Regions from separate parts of the Streptomyces sp. NPDC051582 genome, predicted to be linked through region 3. Evidence: riboswitches for the same ligand, from Rfam matches in the RefSeq annotation. Region 3 holds a riboswitch; each other region holds the start of a gene.

Region 1 (6,165 bases), on a different contig from region 3:
CCAGGGCCTCCTCCAGCCAGCGCAGCCAGAACGTCTCCAGGCCGACGCCGCCGTGCAGGACGAGCCGGCGCAGCCGGTCCTCGTCGGAGTCCCGCCCCGGCGGGAAGTCCTTCTCCTCGATGGCCTCGTAGACCGCCAGCTGCCGGCGGTGCAGATCCAGATGGCGCCGCAGCTCCGCGGCCAGCCCGTTCGGGCCGACGACGGCCGCCGCCCGGATCCTCAGCAGCAGCGGATCCCGGATGGCCTTCGGGTCCTGGCTCTCGCCGACCCACCGCGCGAGCTCCGCGCTGCCGGCGGCCAGCACCTCGTACTGCTTCTTCTGCCCGCGCACCGGCACCTCGCTGGGCAGTTCCCGGATCAGCCCGGCCTCCTCCAGCCGGCCGAGCTCGCGGTAGATCTGCTGGTGCGTCGCGGACCAGAAGTACCCGATCGACTTGTCGAACCGCCGAGTCAGCTCCAGCCCCGACGAGGGCTTCTCCATCAGGGCGGTGAGGATGGCGTGAGGCAGCGACATGCGGCCATCCTAGGGACGCGGGAGGTCGAGGACCCCGGTCCGCTCCGCCAGGACACCCCCCGTGGTGACGTCGATCAGCCGGGGATGCCCGGTCAGCGAGAAGGCGCGGTCGTCGCCGTCCCACCGCGGGGACATGGGTTCGCTCGTCGCCTCGGACATCCGCAGGGGGACGGACCCTACTGCCAGGCGGCCAGGGCTTCAGGGGTTTTCGGGCCCGGGGCCCGCGGGCCCAGGAGGGCGTGGGCGCGCAGCAGGGACGTCACCGCCGGGGACCAGGCCTGGCGCAGACCCGCCGCGGCCAGGAGAGCCGGGTCCGACAGCAGGGTCTGCGCCGGGCCGGTGCGGATGCCCGAGGGGGTCAGGACCGCCGCGTCGTCGGCCCAGCGGACCGCCAGGTCCACGTCGTGCGTGGCCATCACCACCGTGGTGCCGGCCGCGCGCAGGCCCGCCAGGACGTCGAGCAGGCGCTCCTGCCCGTCCGGGTCCAGGCCCGCCGTCGGCTCGTCCAGGATCAGCACCCGCGGAGCCATCGCCACCGCCCCCGCGATGGCGGCGCGCTTGCGCTGCCCGTACGAGAGCAGGTGCGTCGGGCGGTCCCGCAGCGCCGTGATGTCCAGCGCGGCGAGCGCCGAGTCCACCCGGGCACGCACCTCCTCCGCAGCCAGACCCAGGTTCATCGGGCCGAACGACACGTCCTGCTCCACCGAGGCCGCGAACAGCTGGTCGTCCGGGTCCTGGACCACCAGCTGCACCGCCGTGCGCAGGCGGGTCAGCCCCGCCCGGTCGTACGAGACAGCCGTCCCGTCGAGGCGCAGCGAGCCCGGTCCGGGCCGCAGGCCCCCGCTCAGCAGCCGCATCAGCGTGGTCTTGCCGCTGCCGTTGCGGCCCAGCAGGACCAGCGCCCGGCCCTCGGCGATGGCGAAGTCCACGCCGGAAAGGACCGCCGGGCCGTCCTCGTACGCGTAGCCGGCGCCGGCCAGTTCCACCAACGGGTTCACAGGTAGAGCCCCTTCAGGGTGAGGGTCAGGGTGATCAGGGCAGCCAGCAGGGACCCCGAAGCCGCCAGGAACCGCCAGGACAGGGCCGCCTCGGGTACGAGGACCCGCAGCGCGCCGTCGTAGCCGCGCCCGGCCAGGCCGTCCTGGAGCCGCGCCGCGCGGTCGAAGGCCCGTACGAAGGAGGTCGCGGCGAGCCCGGCCAGCGAACGCCACACCGCCGCCCGCCCGGACTGGCCCAGCCTGGCCGCCTGGGCGCGCCGGACCTGGGTCAGCGAGTCCAGCAGCAGGAAGCCGATGCGGTACATGACGAGGGCCACGTCCACCACCGGCGCCGGGACCCCGGCCCGGACCAGCCGGGGCAGGACGTCCGAGACGGGCGTGGTGAAGGCGAACAGCAGCACGCCCAGGGAGGCCGCCGAGGTCCGCAGCAGCAGCTCGGCGGCGTGCCGGGGGCCGTCGGGCGCGAGCGAGACGAACCCGGCCGGGCCGCCGACGGCGACCAGCAGCGGCAGCGCGCCGGTGAAGCAGAAGCCCAGCGGTATCCGGAAGGCCCGCCACAGCTGCCGCCCGGCCACACCGGCCGGGCCGAGCAGCACGGCGAGCGTGGCGGCGGCGACCAGCGGGCCGCCGGGCCAGGGCGGCAGGCACACGGCGGTGACCGTCAGCCCGAGCCCCAGCAGGGCCTTCTCCAGCGGATGCCGGCGCCGCCACCGGCTGCCGTGCGCCGCCACGTCGATCGGCAGCACCGTCTACGACTCCGAGGCGGTGGTGTCCGGCGCGGCCGCGGCAGCACCGGCCGCGGCGGCCTGACGGCGGCCCTTGCGGACGCCGAAGTAGTAGGCGAGCACGCCCGCGCCCAGGGCCGCCTGGAGGGCGAACAGGGCCGACTCCACCTCCCCGGAGGGGGGTTCGTACAGCGGCGAGAACCACGGCTCGTAGTCCGGCTTGAGCTCGGTGATCGCCGTTTCCGCCTGCGCGTCGGCGCCCGCGAACGGCTCCTCCTTGCCCTCTCCCATGCCCAGCGCGATCGGCAGTACGGCCAGCGCCGCCACCAGGAGCAGCAGCAGGCCGTTGATCTTGGAATTCCGGCTCATGCCCATCACGCGGCCGCCTTCTGCTCGCTGCGGCCGGTGAGCTTCGCGACGCCCAGCCGGACCAGGTCCGACTTGCTCGACTGCATCAGCAGCCGCATCACGAGCACGGTCAGCAGCCCCTCGCTCACCGCGAGCGGGATCTGGGTCACCGCGAAGATGCCGCCGAACTTCACGAGCGCGCCCGCGAACCCGGTGCCCGGGTCCGGGAAGGCCAGCGCCAGCTGCACGGACGTCACGCAGTACGTGACCAGGTCGGCGAAGAACGCGCCGAAGAAGACGGTCACCATCAGCGGCACGTCGAAGCGCTTCAGCAGCAGGTACACCCCGTACCCCGCCCACGGCCCGGCGATCGCCATCGAGAACACGTTCGCGCCGAGGGTGGTCAGCCCGCCGTGTGCCAGCAGCAGCGCCTGGAAGAGCAGGGTGATCGTGCCGAGCACCGCCATGATCGGCGGCCGGAACAGGATCGCCCCGAGCCCGGTCCCGGTGGGGTGCGAACAGCTGCCCGTCACCGACGGGATCTTCAGGGCGGACAGGACGAAAGTGAATGCTCCCGACGCCCCGAGCAGCAGCGTGCTCTCCGGGTTCGCCTTCACCTCACGGGTGAGGGCGCGGACACCGTGGACGACGAACGGAGCGGACGCGGCGCCCCAGGCGACCGCGTGCAAAGGGGGCAGGAAGCCCTCGGCTATATGCATGAGTGGGGAGACCTCTCCAGCACCTCGTGGATGGACAACGCGCCCCGGCCGGTCTCCTGGCTCACGGGTGCTGATGCCCTGGCCCCGCCTTCCCGGGCGGTGCGGAACTTCCCGCGCCGCCCAGTGGCTTCCCGAAAGAGTGGAGCCGGACTTCCCGTTCACAGTGGCGAGGGCCGCACCGGTCTTCCACCGGTTTCCCGTACACCAAGGCCCGTTGACCCTAGTCGGACGGACGGACCTGCACCAATCCGGTCCGAACGTCCCGTGTCCGCACGCCCCGTGCCCGAACGGGTGCGGCCCGCTGGCGGCCCCCGCAGGCGGCCCGCAGGCTGGCGGGGTGGCCGACGACTACGACTACTCAGACCTGACCGCCGTCTACGTCAACTGCACCCTCAAGCGCTCGCCGGAAACCAGCAACACCGAGGGGCTGATCGCCCGCAGCCGCGCCGTCATGGAGGCGGCCGGTGCGCGGACCTCGCTCATCCGGGCCGTCGACCACGACATCGCCACCGGTGTCTGGCCGGACATGACCGAGCACGGCTGGGAAGCCGACCAGTGGCCCGTCCTGTACAGCCAGATCATGGACGCCGACATCCTCGTGCTGTGCGGCCCGATCTGGCTCGGTGACAACAGCTCCGTCATGAAGCAGGTCATCGAGCGGCTCTACGCCTGCTCCTCGATCCTGAACGAGCACGGTCAGTACGCCTTCTACGGCCGCGTCGGCGGCGCGCTCGTCACCGGCAACGAGGACGGCGTCAAGCACTGCGCCATGAACATCCTCTACAGCCTCCAGCACCTCGGCTACGCGATCCCGCCCCAGGCCGACGCGGGCTGGATCGGTGAGGCCGGGCCCGGGCCCTCGTACCTCGACCCCGGCTCGGGCGGCCCCGAGAACGACTTCACCAACCGCAACACGACCTTCATGTCATGGAACCTCATGCACCTGGCCGCCCTGCTCAAGCGCGCGGGCGGCGTTCCGGCGCACGGCAACCAGCGCTCGGAGTGGGACGCCGGCTGCCGCTTCGACTTCCCGAACCCCGAGCACCGGTAGGACCGTGACCGTGACCGTCACCGGCAGACGTTGCGGTGGGCGACGTCCAGCACGAGGCGTTCCGGCGCGTGCAGCGTGAACGAGCTGACGGAGGGCTTGGCGCCGAACGCGGCGCCGAAGGTCACGTACCCCTCGAAATCGCCGGTCAGGGCCAGGCCCTTCAGCTGCGGCAGGTGGATCTCGACCAACCGTGGTCCGCGGTAGGTGCCGGCGCCCGCGCGGTCGTGGGCCGCGGCGGGATGCAGCCGGATCTGGAGGAAGTACTTCCCGGCCAGCGGGACGGGCGCGCCGGACCCGTCGTGGACCAGCCGGGGGACGCGGGTGACGGTGGCCCCGGGAACGTATCCCCGCAGGTCGATGACGATGCGGTCGTACGTGCAGTGCCCGCCCCAGCGGGCGTTCACGACGAGCGGCGTGGGCCGCACCACGGCCGAGGCCGGAGCGGCGAGGGTGATCCCGGCGGTGAGCAGCACACCCGTGGCGAGGGCCACGAGCTGCCGGCGGCGGAGGTGGTTCATGACGTCCCCCTGATTCTTCAGAGGCGGGGACCGGTGTCACTGCTGAAGACACTCCCCGGCAGGCTCATGGTTGCACCTAAAACCGCTCAAAACAGAAGAAAACCCACCAACGGGTAACTTACCGGGGCAGCAGGGTGCTCAGCTCGGCGTCGAGGTCGTAGTGCCGCTGCTCCTCGCCCCGGGGCACCAGGGCGACCAGCTGCCGGCACAGCGCCCGCACGTCCTTCGCCCGTGCGGACACCACGCAGCTCTGAGCGCCGTTGCTGAAGGCGAGGAAGACCCGCGGTTCCGCGCCCTGCCAGCGCGGCCACACCTGGATGTCCCCCTCGCCCGTCACACAGGTCTCCCCGTCGAGCAGCAGGTCCCGGGAGAACACCCAGCGCGCCAGGTGCGTCCCGGCGCCCCGGAAGTCGAGCGCCAGCTCGTAGGGCCGGTCGCGGCGGTACGTGAAGGCCCCGTCCACCGGCAGGGGCTCGGGGGAGGCCTCCAGCCGGAGCGGGAGGACGCGGTATTCGATTCCGTCCATGCGCAGCGCCTCTCTGTGGTGTCCGGCCGGGGGCCCGGCGGCCCTCTCGGGCAAGCTAACCCACCTCCCGGCTACCCCCGCGGGCCGAAAGTCCTCATCCCGGGGGCCGCTGGACCTCATTTGTCACAGGAAAGGGGCGGGCTCGGGGCCGGGAAGGGCGCGGAAAGGGGGGCGGGAACGCGAAGGGGCCCGCCCTCCGGGGGGAGGGCGGGCCGCCGCGTCACCGGACCGTTACGGGACGGGGTGGAAGACGAGGGAGCCGTTGGACTGCCCGAGGGCGGTGAAGCCGGCGCCGTTGGCCTGGGCGCCGTTGTTCTGGTTGGACGCCCCGGAGCCCGTGGCGACCTGCTGGGTGGTGGAGGAGTTGCCGAGGTTGGCGCCGGCGACCCCGCTGCCGAGGATCTCGCCGACGGCGGCGTTGGACGAGACGCCCGCACCGGCTCCGTTGTCGGCCTGGGCCGTGCCCGTGAAGAGCAGGGCGGCGCAGGGGAGCGCTGCGACAGCCGCCAGGACGCGGATGCTGCGGTTGCTTGCCATGATGAAGTCCTCCAGTGCACAAAAAGGCTGCGGTCCAAGGCGGTTGGCCGACCGCCGGGGGTGTGGCCGCGACGTCACGTGATCACCATGGCGCATGCGATCTTCGAGAGACCAGCCCGCGGCGGAGGGTTCGCCCTCAAGCGTGATCAACTCCGTGCAAACCTCAATTGGCCTGCGACTTCACCAAGTTGTGGAACGCGGGAGGGGCCCGGCGCACCGCGCCGGGCCC
Region 2 (6,165 bases), on a different contig from region 3:
ACCTCGTTGATCCACTTGAAGCAGAACTGGGCCTTCTCGCGGATCGAGGGGATCTCCTCGACGGCGTCGAAGGCGGCCGCGCGGTCGTCCGGGTCGGGCAGGTAGGTGTCGAGCAGCGTCAGGTAGAACTGGACGTGCACGGCCTCCTCGAACAGCTGGCGCGACAGGTACAGGCGCGCCTCCGGGGAGTTGATGTGCTTGTAGAGCGTCAGCACCAGGTTGTTCGAGACGATCGAGTCGCCCGTCGCGAAGAACGCGACCAGACGGCCGATCATGTGCTGCTCGGCGGGCGTCAGCTTCGCCAGGTCGGCGACGTCCGAGTGGAGGTCGACCTCCTCGACGGTCCAGGTGTTCTTGATCGCGTCCCGGTAGCGCTCGTAGAAGTCCGGGTAGCGCATGGGGCGGAGCGTGAGCTCGAAGCCCGGGTCCAGGAGGTTCTTGTCGGTGGAGCTCATTACTGGCAGGCCTCGCAGGACTCGGGGTTCTCAAGGGAGCAGGCCAGGGCATCGGCGTCGACGGCCTGCGGGAGCGGGGCGGCGGCGGCCGGCACGGCGCTGGCGGAAGCGGCGCGGGCGATCTTCGTCGCCGGGCGCGAGCGCAGGTAGTACGTGGTCTTCAGACCCTGCTTCCAGGCGTACGCGTACATCGACGACAGCTTGCCGATGGTGGGCGTCTCCAGGAACAGGTTGAGCGACTGGGCCTGGTCGAGGAACGGCGTACGGGCCGCCGCCATGTCGATCAGACCGCGCTGCGGGATCTCCCACGCCGTGCGGTACAGCTCGCGCACCTCGGCCGGGATCCACCCGAACCCCTGCACGGAGCCGGAGGACTCGCGCAGCGCCTCGCGGGTCTGCGCGTCCCACACGCCGAGCTTCTTCAGCTCCTCCACCAGGTAGGCGTTGACCTGGAGGAACTCACCGCTCAGCGTCTCGCGCTTGAACAGGTTGGAGACCTGCGGCTCGATGCACTCGTACACGCCGGCGATCGAGGCGATCGTCGCCGTCGGGGCGATGGCCAGGAGCAGGGAGTTGCGCATGCCGGACTTCGCGATCCGGGCGCGCAGGGCGTCCCAGCGCTCGGGCCAGTTCAGCTCCACGTCGAAGTGGTCGGGGTGCAGGACGCCGCGGGCGGTGCGGGTCTGCTCCCAGGCCGGGAGCGGGCCGCTGCGCTCGGCGAGGTCGCAGGAGGCCTCGTACGCGGCCAGCATGATGCGCTCGGAGAGCTTGGTGGACAGGGCCTTCGCCTCGGGGGAGTCGAAGGGCATCTTCAGCTTGAAGAAGACGTCCTGGAGGCCCATCGCGCCCAGGCCCACCGGACGCCAGCGGGCGTTGGAGCGGCCCGCCTGCTCGGTCGGGTAGAAGTTGATGTCCACGACGCGGTCGAGGAAGGTGACCGCGGTGCGGACGGTCTCGTCCAGGCGCTCCCAGTCGATGTCGCGGCCGCCGGCGGTGTCGATGACGAACGCGCCCATGTTGACCGAGCCGAGGTTGCAGACGGCCGTCTCGCCGTCGTCGGTGACCTCGATGATCTCGGTGCACAGGTTGGAGGAGTGGACGACCGTGCCCGGCTCGGCGGTCTGGTTCGCCGTGCGGTTGGAGGCGTCCTTGAAGGTCATCCAGCCCTGGCCGGTCTGCGCGAGGGTGCGCATCATCCGGCCGTACAGGTCGCGGGCGGGCATGGTCTTGCGGGCGAGGCCCGCCGCCTCGGCCTTGCGGTACGCGGCGTCGAACGCGTCGCCCCACAGGTCGACCAGCTCGGGCACGTCGGCCGGGGAGAACAGCGACCAGTCGGCGTCCGCGTTCACGCGGCGCATGAACTCGTCCGGCACCCAGTGCGCCAGGTTCAGGTTGTGCGTACGGCGCTGGTCCTCGCCCGTGTTGTCGCGGAGCTCCAGGAACTCCTCGATGTCCGCGTGCCAGGTCTCCAGGTAGACGGCGGCGGCGCCCTTGCGGCGGCCGCCCTGGTTCACGGCGGCGACGGAGGCGTCGAGGGTCTTCAGGAACGGCACGATGCCGTTGGAGTGGCCGTTCGTACCGCGGATCAGCGAACCGCGGGCGCGGATGCGGGAGTACGAGAGGCCGATGCCGCCGGCGTGCTTGGACAGGCGCGCGACCTGGTGGTAGCGGTCGTAGATCGAGTCGAGCTCGTCCAGCGGGGAGTCCAGCAGGTAGCAGGAGGACATCTGCGGGTGCCGGGTGCCGGAGTTGAAGAGCGTGGGGGAGGACGGCAGGTAGTCGAGGCGGCTCATCAGCCGGTAGAGCGAGGCCACTTCCTCGACGGCCTGGACGCTGTCGTTCTCGGCGAGGCCGCAGGCCACGCGCAGCATGAAGTGCTGCGGGGTCTCGACGACCTGGCGGGTGATCGGGTGGCGCAGCAGGTAGCGGCTGTGCAGGGTGCGCAGGCCGAAGAAGCCGAAGCGGTCGTCGGCGCCCTCGGCGAGCGTGTGCTCGACCAGCGCGTTCAGACGGCTCGCGTGCAGCGCCACGAACTCGGCGGTGCGGTCCGCGATCAGGCCCTCGCGGTGGCCGACCGCGACGGAGGCGGAGAAGGAGGTGGCCCCCTGGCCCGCGGCCTCCTCGGCGACGGCCAGCGTCAGCAGCCGGGCGGCGAGCCGGGAGTACGCCGGGTCCTCGGAGATGAGACCGGCGGCGGCCTCCGTGGCCAGGCCGCGCAGTTCGGCCTCGTCGGCCGCGGCGCTGCGGCCGCGCAGGGCGGCGGCGGCGACCCGGCCCGGGTCGGTGTCGGGGAGGTCGGCCGTCAGCTCGGTGAGGGTTCGCAGCAGTGCGGCCCCAGGTCCCCCGGTCTCGATTCCGGTGTCGGACGGGTCGGACTCGGCGCGCGGTGCGGAAGGCGCGATGGTCACGGGGGGAGCTCTCCCTCGCTCGGCTCCGGGACACCTGCGGCGTCGGCGCGAGCGGGCGCGCGCGGGCATGGCAGGGCAGCACCGCGCGGCGTCCACCGGCCCAACCGCGAGGCCCGGACGTATCGGCACCCGGTTCGGTCGAGCCGGGCGCGCTGTCGGCAGGTCCTCGGACTTGCGGTGACACCAATGGGTGTACTTCATACCGTTGCGGGACAGTTCCGGATTCGCACCGGATTCCCCTGCGACGACAGCGAGCACGAGCATACATGTGGGGGCCGCTTCCTGTGCGACCCCCTAGATGTTGTGTCGGCGTTGTGTCGGCGTGGCTACAGTTCGAGACCGTACGTGAGCAGAGGGAGGTCGGGAACGGGCTCCCAGTCCCGTTCGGGCGTGCGCACGAAGCCGAGCCGTTGGTAGATCCGGTGGGCGCCGACCATGTCCTGCGTGGTCGACAGCACGAGCCGCCGTACGCCCTCGATGGCACGGGCACGGTCGACGCAGGCCCGTACCAGCGCCTCCCCGGCGCCCCGCCCGCGGCCCTCCCGGGCGACGGCCAGCATCCGGAACTCGGCCTCGCCGGCCACGGCGATGTCGCACAGCGGGCTCCCGGGCGCGGCGAAGGCCACGCTCCCGAGGAGCCGGCCGTCACCGGTGGCGGCGACGAGTATCACCCCGTCGGCCGCCCGCCCGGCCACGTCCCGCAGCCGCGCGAGGTACGGATCGTCCTCGCCGAAGGTGAGCAGCCCGTCGCCGAGGTAGGCCTGCGCGGTGATGTCCCCGAGCGCTCCGTACTCCGCCGCCAGCGCTTCCCTGATCACGATGTCCATGCGGTCGAGTGTGCCGGACGGGTGTCGGTGCCCGGCACTATCGTCGGAGGCAGCACCGTCGAGAAGGGCGAGCGAGGCATGACCGTGATGACAGACCGGCCCCAGATGCTGACCGAGGACTTCGAGACCCTTGCGCGCATAGGCGCCAGAGAGGTGGAGGGGCTGCGGTTGGAATTCATCGACGGGAAGCTGGGGGTCAAAGCGGTGCCTGACGGAGATCACGACCGAATCGTCGTGTGGCTGTCCCGCATCTGTATGCAGCACCGGCCCGAGGTCTGGCTCCACGTGGAACGCGGCCTGAAGGTCGAGCAGTACCGTTCGGGTCGGGCACGCCCGGATGCGTCCCTTGCCCCGGATGGCGCATTCGAAGGGCAGGGGGAGTGGGCCGACCCGGCTCCTGTCCTGATGGTCGTCGAGGTTACGTCGTACGACTCGGACACCGACGCACGCGACCGCAAGGCGAAGCCCGGCGCGTACGCGGCGACCGGCATTCCCGTCTACCTCCTCATCGACCGGGACAACTGCCTTGTGCAAGTCCACAGCGAGCCCAACGGGAAGCTGTACGAGACGGTACGCACCATCCCCTTCGGCAAGGACGTCGAGCTGCCGGACCCCGTCGGGTTCTCCTTCCCGACCGAGCCTCTGAAGGACTGGGTGCGCTGAACACGCACGAAGGCCCCGCCGGAATGTCCGGCGGGGCCCTTCGGCGAGTCAGGGTTCAGCAGCAGCCGAACCCCTCCCGGGGGTCGGCCTCGCGCGCGTCCGTGCGGGCGCGTTCGAAGGCCCGGCGGGTCAGGACCTCGGCGTCCGGGTCGTGCGTACGGGCGTGCGCGACGTAGCGGTCGTACGCCGCCTCGCCCGAGAACTCCCGTACGAAGTACCGCGCCTTCGCCAGCGCCGCGCGGACCCCGCTCACGCCACCGGCTCCTTCACGCGGCCGCCGCCCGAGTCCAGGCCCGCGGCGGCGAGCTCCGCCCGCTCCTCGGGCGTGGCGATGAGCCCGGCCGGAGCGATGATCTTCGACTCGGACCACGGGACCTCGGACAGCCTGACGGCCTCCGGGTTTCCGGCCGCCTTCAGGCAGGTCCGCGCCGCGTCCACCAGCACGATGACGATCAGGATCGCGAACAGCGCCGACAGCACGCCGTCGACCGTCGCGTTCGTGACGATCGTGTGCATCTCGCCCATGTTCTTGGCGGGCGGCAGGACCTTCCCGGCGTCGATCCCGGTCTGGTACTTGTCGCGCTGAGCGAAGAAGCCGACCTTCACGTCCTCGGAGAACACCTTCTGCCAGCTCGCGGTCAGCGTGACCGCCACGTCCCAGGCCAGCGGGACCCCGGTCACCCAGGCCCACTTGAGCCGCCCGGACTTCACCAGCAGCGTGGTGCAGACGGCCAGCGCCACCGCGGCGAGCAGCTGGTTCGCGATCCCGAACAGCGGGAACAGCTGGTTGATGCCGCCCAGCGGGTCCTTGATGCCGACCCACAGGAAGTAGCCCCAGCCGCCCACGACCACCGCGCTGGCCAGCCACACGCCCGGCTTCCAGCTCACGTCCTTGAAGGACTTGTGCACGTTGCCGAGGGTGTCCTGGAGCATGAACCGGCCGACCCGAGTGCCCGCGTCGAGGGTGGTCAGGATGAACAGCGCCTCGAACATGATGGCGAAGTGGTACCAGAACGCCTTCAGTCCGGCGCCGCCGAGCACGGAGGAGAAGATCTCCGACATTCCGAGTGCGAACGTCGGCGCGCCGCCCGTACGGGACAGCAGGCTGGTTTCCTCGACGTCCTTCGCGGCCTGCGCGAGGAACTCGGGCGAGATGGCGAAGCCGAAGTTCGTCACGGCCTGCGAGGCGGTCTCGACGGTCGTGCCGATGACGCCGGCGGGGGAGTTGACCGCGAAGAAGAGGCCGGGCTCGATGATGCAGGCCGCGATGATCGCCATGACGGCGACGAAGGACTCGGTCAGCATCGCGCCGTAGCCGATGACCCGGACCTGGGTCTCCTTCTGGATCATCTTGGGAGTGGTGCCCGAGGAGACCAGCGCGTGGAAGCCGGAAAGGGCCCCGCAGGCGATGGTGATGAAGACGAACGGGAACATCGAACCGGCGAACACCGGCCCGTCCCCGCGGGCGGCGAAATCGGTGACCGCGGGCATCTTCAGGGTCGGCATGGCGACGACCACGCCGATGGCGAGCAGGGCGATGGTGCCCACCTTCATGAAGGTGGAGAGGTAGTCGCGGGGCGCGAGGAGCATCCACACCGGCAGCACCGAGGCGATGAACCCGTACGCCACCATCCACAGGACCAGCGTCTCCTTCTCCAGCGTGAAGGTGCCCGCCAGCGAGGAGTCGGCGACCCAGCCGCCCGCCACGATGGCGAGCAGCAGCAGCGCGACGCCGATGACGGAGATCTCGGTGACCCGGCCCGGGCGCAGGACGCGCAGGTAGAAGCCCATGAAGAGCGCGATCGGGATGGT
Region 3 (6,165 bases):
GAAGCGCCGGCGCCCGAGACGAACTGCTTCACCCCGGTCAGCACGTAGTGGTCACCTTGCCGCTCCGCGCGGGTGCGCAAGGCGGCGGCGTCCGAGCCCGCGCCGGGTTCGGTCAGGCAGTAGCTGCCCAGGGACGCGGCGGAACACAGGCCCGGCAGCCAGCGGTCGCGCTGGGACCGGTCGCCGTAGCGGTCGATCATCCAGCCGACCATGTTGTGGATGGAGAGGTAGCCGGCGATGGAGGGGCAGCCGGTGGCGAGGGTCTCGAAGACGAGGACGCCGTCGGTTCGTGACAGGCCCGAACCGCCGTGCTCCTCACGGACGTAGACGCCGGCGAGGCCGAGGGCGGCGGCCCGTCGGATGACGTCGACGGGAAAGTGCTTGTCCTGGTCCCAGGCCACGGCGTGCGGGGCGAGCTGCTCCTGGGCGAAGTCGAGGGTGACCTCGGCGAGCGCGAGCTGGTCCTCGGTGAGGGTGGAGGTCACGGCGTTCACCCCATCGTCGGGATGGTGAAGCTCGCGCCTTCCTTGACCCCGGAGGGCCAGCGCGAGGTGACGGTCTTCGTACGGGTGTAGAAGCGGATGGAGTCGGGACCGTGCTGGTTGAGGTCCCCGAAGCCGGACCGCTTCCAGCCGCCGAAGGTGTGGTAGGCGACGGGCACCGGGATGGGGACGTTGACGCCGACCATGCCGGCGCCCACCCGGCGCGTGAACTCGCGCGCGGTGTCCCCGTCCCGGGTGAAGATGGCCACGCCGTTGCCGAACGGGTGCTCGCTGGGCAGGCGCAGGGCCTCCTCGAAGTCGGCGGCCCGTACGACGGTCAGCACCGGGCCGAAGATCTCCTCGCGGTAGACGCGCATCTGCGGGGAGACGCGGTCGAAGAGGGTGGCTCCGGCGAAGTAGCCGTTCGCATGGCCGGGGAGGGTGAAGGGGCGGCCGTCGACGACGAGTTCGGCACCCTCGTTGACGCCGATGTCCACGTAGCGGTTCACCCGGTCCAGGGCGTCGCGGCTGACCAGCGGCCCGAAGTCGGCGTCGGGGTCGTCCGACCGGCCGATCTTCAAGGTCGAGATCCGGGTCCTGAGGGCGGCCACGAGCCGGTCCGCGGTCTCCTCGCCGACGGGTACGGCGACGGAGATGGCCATGCAACGCTCGCCGGCCGAGCCGTAGCCTGCGCCGATCAGGGCGTCGACGGCCTGGTCGAGGTCGGCGTCGGGCATCACGATCATGTGGTTCTTGGCACCGCCGAAGCACTGGGCGCGCTTGCCGTGCGCGGCGGCGGTGGCGTAGATGTGCGCGGCGACCGGGGTGGAGCCGACGAACCCGAGGGCCTGGACCCGCGGGTCCTCCAGGAGGGTGTCGACGGCCTCCTTGCCGCCGTTGACCACGTTCAGTACGCCCGGCGGCAGACCGGCCTCCAGGAACAGCTCCGCGAGCCGCAGCGGCACGGACGGATCGCGCTCGGACGGCTTCAGGATGAACGCGTTGCCGCAGGCGAGAGCGGGCGCGGCCTGCCAGAGCGGGATCATCGCGGGGAAGTTGAACGGGGTGATGCCCGCGACCACGCCCAGCGGGGAGCGCAGCGAGTGCACGTCGATGCCGGTACCGGCGTTGTCGGTGAACTCGCCCTTGAGCAGGTGCGGGATCCCGGCGGCGAACTCGACCACCTCCAAGCCGCGTTGCAGGTCGCCGTGGGCGTCGGCGACCGTCTTGCCGTGCTCGGCCGACAGCATCCGGGCCAGGTCCTCCCGCTCGCCCTCGACGAGCCGGAGGAAACGCAGCAGGACGCGGGCCCGGCGCTGCGGGTTCCACTGGCCCCAATCCACCTGCGCCTCTTCGGCGTTGGCGATCGCCGCCTCGGTATCGGCGCGCCCGGCCAGCGGCACGCGCGCCTGGACGGTACCGGTGTTCGGGTCGTACACGTCGGCGAAGAGACCGGAGGTTCCGGTGCTGTGCTTTCCGCCGATGAAATGGGTGAGTTCACGGACCATGGATGCCTGCTCTCGTCAGGTTGGATCCGGGGATGGCACGGCAGATCGGCGGACGGCACCCCGATGGGGGCGCACCGCTGCGCAAAGCCGTGGGAACTACGAGCGCACGGAAGTGGTGTGCGTGCGCTCCGCCGGATCACCAGGGTCGTGGGTACAAACCGGTGCCATGCGTGTCTGCTCCATCCTCGTGGACAACACGGAACATCCGCGGCCGGTATCCTGACTCCCGGATCCCCGCGCGCCGCCCGCCTTCCCGACCAACCTCGTCAGTGGCGTGTGGATGGCAGCACACTCCCCGGTCACAGTGGCGGGACCGTGCCGGTTTTGCACCGGCTTCCCTGCACCGCGGACCTTGTGCCACGAACATATAGTTGGACGTCCTAGTAAGTCCAGACCCGCCAACGGCGCGCCTAGAGTCGGAGCATGCGCATCGTCTCCCTGCTCCCGGCGGCCACGGACATCGTGGCGGACCTCGGACTCGCCGCCGACCTGGTTGGACGCACCCACGAATGCGACTGGCCTCCCGCCGCGGTGGCCTCCGTACCCGTCGTCACCCGCGCGGAATTCGACGCGGACTCACTCACCAGCCGGGAGATCTCCCGGGCCGTCGGCGGGTCGGCGCACTCCGGCTCCTCGCTCTACACCCTGGACACCGAAGCCCTCGCCGCGCTCGCACCGGAGGTCCTGCTCACCCAGGACCTCTGCCAGGTCTGCGCCGTCTCCTACGAGAGCGTCACCCGGGCGGTGCGCGTCATGGACGCCGGACCCCGGGTCCTGAGCCTGGAACCGAAGACCCTCGGCGACGTGCTGGACTGCCTGGTCACCGTGGGCGACCTGCTGGGGGTACGCGAGCGGGCCGAGCGGCGCCGCGCCGAGCTGCGGAGCCGGCTCGCCGAGGTGCGGCGGCGAACGGAGGGCCGGCCGCGGCCCGGGGTGGTGGCCATCGAGTGGCTCGACCCGCTGTGGCCCGCCGGCCACTGGGTGCCCGAACAGATCGCCGCGGCGGGCGGCGATCCGCTGCTGGCCGAGCCGGGTGAGCACACCAAACCGATGACGTGGGAGGCGGTGCGGGAGGCGCGCCCGGACGTGGTCCTCGTCCTGCCCTGCGGCTTCCCGCCCGAGCGGACCCTGACGGAGCTCGGCCTGCTCACATCGCTGCCCGGCTGGGACGAGCTGCCCGCCGTACGGGCAGGAGCGGTGTGGGTCCTGGACGGGCCCGCGTACTTCAACCGGCCGGGCCCCCGCGTGGTCCGCGGCGCCGAGGTGCTCGCGCACGTGCTCCACGGAGTGCGTGCGGGGGACCCGGTGACCGCGGCGGAGGCGCGCCGGCTGGTCTGAGCCTGATGGTCAGCTCAGCTCAACTCAGCTCAGCTCAGCTCAACTCAGCTCCGGTCACGGGCCACCGGGTAGGGGATGAAGGTGCTGCTGTTCTCGTCGACCGCGAGCGGGCGGCCGAGGGGCGGAACCGCGCGCTGCGGGCAGTCGAGGCGCTCGCAGAGTCGGCAGCCCATGCCGATGGGTGTGGCCGCGGCGGCGTTGTCGAGGTCGAGGCCGTCGGAGTAGACGAGCCGGGGCGCGTGGCGGATCTCGCAGCCGAGGCCGATGGCGAAGGTCTTGCCGGGTTCGCCCCAGCCGCCGCGGTGGCGGGTGACGGCGCGGGCGGTCCACAGGTGGCGCTGCCCGTCGGGCATGGCGGCGATCTGTACGTGGATCCGGCCCGGCGCGGCGAAGGCCTCGTACACGTTCCACAGCGGACAGGTGCCGCCGGCACGGGAGAAGTGGAATCCGGTCGCGGACTGTCGCTTGGACATGTTCCCGGCGCGGTCGACGCGGACGAAGGAGAAGGGAACGCCGCGCAGCCTGGGGCGTTGCAGGGTGCTGAGGCGGTGGCAGACGGTCTCGTAGCCGATGCCGAAGTGATCGGTGAGCCGCTCGATGTCGTAGCGGAACTCCTCGGCGGCCCGGTGGAAGGCGCCGTACGGGAGGATCAGCGCGGCCGCGAAGTAGTTGGCGATACCGATCCGGGCCAGGCCGTGTGCCGGGGACCCCTGCGGGAAGTCCTCGGCGGCCAGCCGGTCCAGCTCGGCCCCGTACTCCAGCAGGGCGAGCTGGGTGGCCATCCGGAACGCCTGTTGGCCCGGCCGCAGTCGGCCGGACAGGTGCAGGACCCGCGCGCCCGCGTCGAAGTGGTGGAGCCGGTCGGAGTCCGCGGCGAGGCGGAGTCCGTGGTGCTCGGTGAGGCGGCTCGACAGCACCCGGACGACTTCCCCGGGGCGGATGCCGATCTCCCGGGAGAGCGCCTCGGCGGCGAGGTCGGTGTCGTGGAGGTAGTTCTGGCGGCGGTAGAAGAACTCGCGGATCTCCTCGTGCGGTGAGCGCGGCGCCGCCGGGCCGCCGTCCCGTCCGTCCGCCGTGTCCGCGAGCCGCTCCGCCAGGAGCTGGCTGCGCCGTCCCAGGTCCAGCAGGACGGCGGCCACCGCCGGCATCCGGGTGGCCAGTTCGGCCAGGTCGGACGGGGAGACCCGGGCCTCGGCGACCTCGTTCGCGAGGGCTTCGCGCAGATCGGCCACGAGTCGGCTGGTGTCCCGTTCGGAGAAGAACCCGGGGTCGACGCCGAAGGCCTCGGTCAGCCGCAGCAGGACCGGCACGGTGAGGGGGCGGGAGTCGTGCTCCATCTGGTTCAGGTAGCTGGGGGAGATGCCCAGGACCCGGGCCAGCTCGGCCTGGCTCATGCGGCGCTCCTCGCGCAACCGCCGCAGCCGCGCACCCGCGTACGTCTTGCTCACCCGAACTCCTCCGGCCTCGACCGGCTCCAGGTTACGCACGATCCTGCCGTTTCCGACCTTCGCAACCTTGGCAAAACGGCCGCAGAAGATTCGCAGAAGTTGGCATGCGTACCGCATTGATGGCACTGCGTGCCGCTGTCAGAGTCTGTCCTGCGGCCGCCGGACCCGGCAGTCGAGAGGGACGCTCCCGGCACGACTCGTGCCCTGACGTCGGAGATCCCGGCAGTCCACGCTCGGCTGACCTGCAACATTGCTGAGTTCCACCCAGGGGCCGGCGGCTGTGACCCCGGTATGCGGCACAGAGTGCCAACGACTCGTCGTGATGAACGAGCGCGTTGGCAGACCAAGCGATTCATGGAGACGGTGACGACATGGCAGACACGAACACGACGGCGGCCGCCGAACAGCTCAAGCAGAAGTGGGCCACGGACCCGCGGTGGGCGGGCATCGAGCGGACCTACTCGGCCGAGGACGTGGTCCGGCTCGCCGGCAGCGTCCGCGAGGAGCACACCCTCGCCCGGCGCGGCGCCGAGCGGCTGTGGCGGCAGCTGCACGAACTGGACTACGTCCACGCCCTCGGCGCGCTCACCGGCGGCCAGGCGGTTCAGCAGGTCCGGGCGGGCCTCCAGGCGATCTACCTGTCGGGCTGGCAGGTCGCCGCCGACGCCAACCAGGCCGGTCACACCTACCCGGACCAGTCCCTCTACCCGGTCAACTCCGTGCCGCAGGTGGTCCGTCGGATCAACAACGCACTGCTGCGCGCCGACCAGATCGCCACCGCCGAGGGCGGCTCGGACACGACCGACTGGCTGGCGCCGATCGTCGCCGACGCCGAGGCCGGCTTCGGCGGACCCCTCAACGCCTTCGAACTGACCAAGGCGATGATCGCGGCGGGCGCGGCGGGCATCCACTACGAGGACCAGCTGGCCTCCGAGAAGAAGTGCGGCCACCTCGGCGGCAAGGTCCTCGTGCCCACCTCACAGCACATCCGCACCCTGAACGCGGCGCGCCTGGCCGCCGACATCGCGGACACCCCGACGCTGGTCATCGCCCGTACGGACGCCCTCGCCGCCAACCTGCTGACCAGCGACGTCGACGAGCGCGACGCGGAGTTCTGCACGGGGGAGCGCACCGCCGAGGGCTTCTACCGGGTCCGCAACGGAATGGCTCCGGTCATCGCCCGCGGCCTGGCCTACGCCCCGTACGCCGACCTCATCTGGGTGGAGACCGGCACGCCCGACCTCGCGCAGGCCCGCGAGTTCGCCGAGGCGATCCACGCGCGGCACCCGGACCGGATGCTGGCCTACAACTGCTCGCCGTCCTTCAACTGGAAGGCCGCCCTGGACGACGACCGGATCGCCAAGTTCCAGCGCGAGCTGGGCGCCATGG

What was found. A riboswitch is a leader RNA that binds a small molecule or an ion and turns the genes downstream of it on or off. The one in region 3 is predicted to bind cobalamin.
Region 1: linked by a shared signal. The riboswitch ahead of AB0M92_RS06765 (energy-coupling factor ABC transporter permease) and the one ahead of AB0M92_RS20200 (CoA-acylating methylmalonate-semialdehyde dehydrogenase) in region 3 are both predicted to bind cobalamin.
Region 2: linked by a shared signal. The riboswitch ahead of AB0M92_RS00485 (ribonucleoside-diphosphate reductase subunit alpha) and the one ahead of AB0M92_RS20200 (CoA-acylating methylmalonate-semialdehyde dehydrogenase) in region 3 are both predicted to bind cobalamin.

Annotation. Positions count from the first base shown of each region.
Region 1 covers NZ_JBFAZJ010000003.1:259,052-265,216, reverse strand. The annotation lists gene AB0M92_RS06790 (PadR family transcriptional regulator) at 1-514, opposite strand, end outside; gene AB0M92_RS06785 (hypothetical protein) at 524-673, opposite strand; gene AB0M92_RS06780 (ATP-binding cassette domain-containing protein) at 691-1,512, opposite strand; gene cbiQ (cobalt ECF transporter T component CbiQ) at 1,509-2,258, opposite strand; gene AB0M92_RS06770 (energy-coupling factor ABC transporter substrate-binding protein) at 2,262-2,606, opposite strand; gene AB0M92_RS06765 (energy-coupling factor ABC transporter permease) at 2,612-3,304, opposite strand; cobalamin riboswitch at 3,333-3,528, opposite strand; gene AB0M92_RS06760 (flavodoxin family protein) at 3,642-4,355, shown strand; gene AB0M92_RS06755 (hypothetical protein) at 4,373-4,873, opposite strand; gene AB0M92_RS06750 (SsgA family sporulation/cell division regulator) at 4,992-5,399, opposite strand; gene AB0M92_RS06745 (hypothetical protein) at 5,631-5,936, opposite strand.
Region 2 covers NZ_JBFAZJ010000001.1:96,619-102,783, reverse strand. The annotation lists gene AB0M92_RS00490 (ribonucleotide-diphosphate reductase subunit beta) at 1-455, opposite strand, end outside; gene AB0M92_RS00485 (ribonucleoside-diphosphate reductase subunit alpha) at 455-2,857, opposite strand; cobalamin riboswitch at 3,003-3,144, opposite strand; gene AB0M92_RS00480 (GNAT family N-acetyltransferase) at 3,190-3,690, opposite strand; gene AB0M92_RS00475 (Uma2 family endonuclease) at 3,769-4,353, shown strand; gene AB0M92_RS00470 (YbdD/YjiX family protein) at 4,409-4,606, opposite strand; gene AB0M92_RS00465 (carbon starvation CstA family protein) at 4,603-6,165, opposite strand, start outside.
Region 3 covers NZ_JBFAZJ010000014.1:158,719-164,883, reverse strand. The annotation lists gene AB0M92_RS20205 (acyl-CoA dehydrogenase family protein) at 1-494, opposite strand, end outside; gene AB0M92_RS20200 (CoA-acylating methylmalonate-semialdehyde dehydrogenase) at 491-1,990, opposite strand; cobalamin riboswitch at 2,182-2,367, opposite strand; gene AB0M92_RS20195 (cobalamin-binding protein) at 2,414-3,328, shown strand; gene AB0M92_RS20190 (short-chain fatty acyl-CoA regulator family protein) at 3,373-4,776, opposite strand; gene aceA (isocitrate lyase) at 5,148-6,165, shown strand, end outside.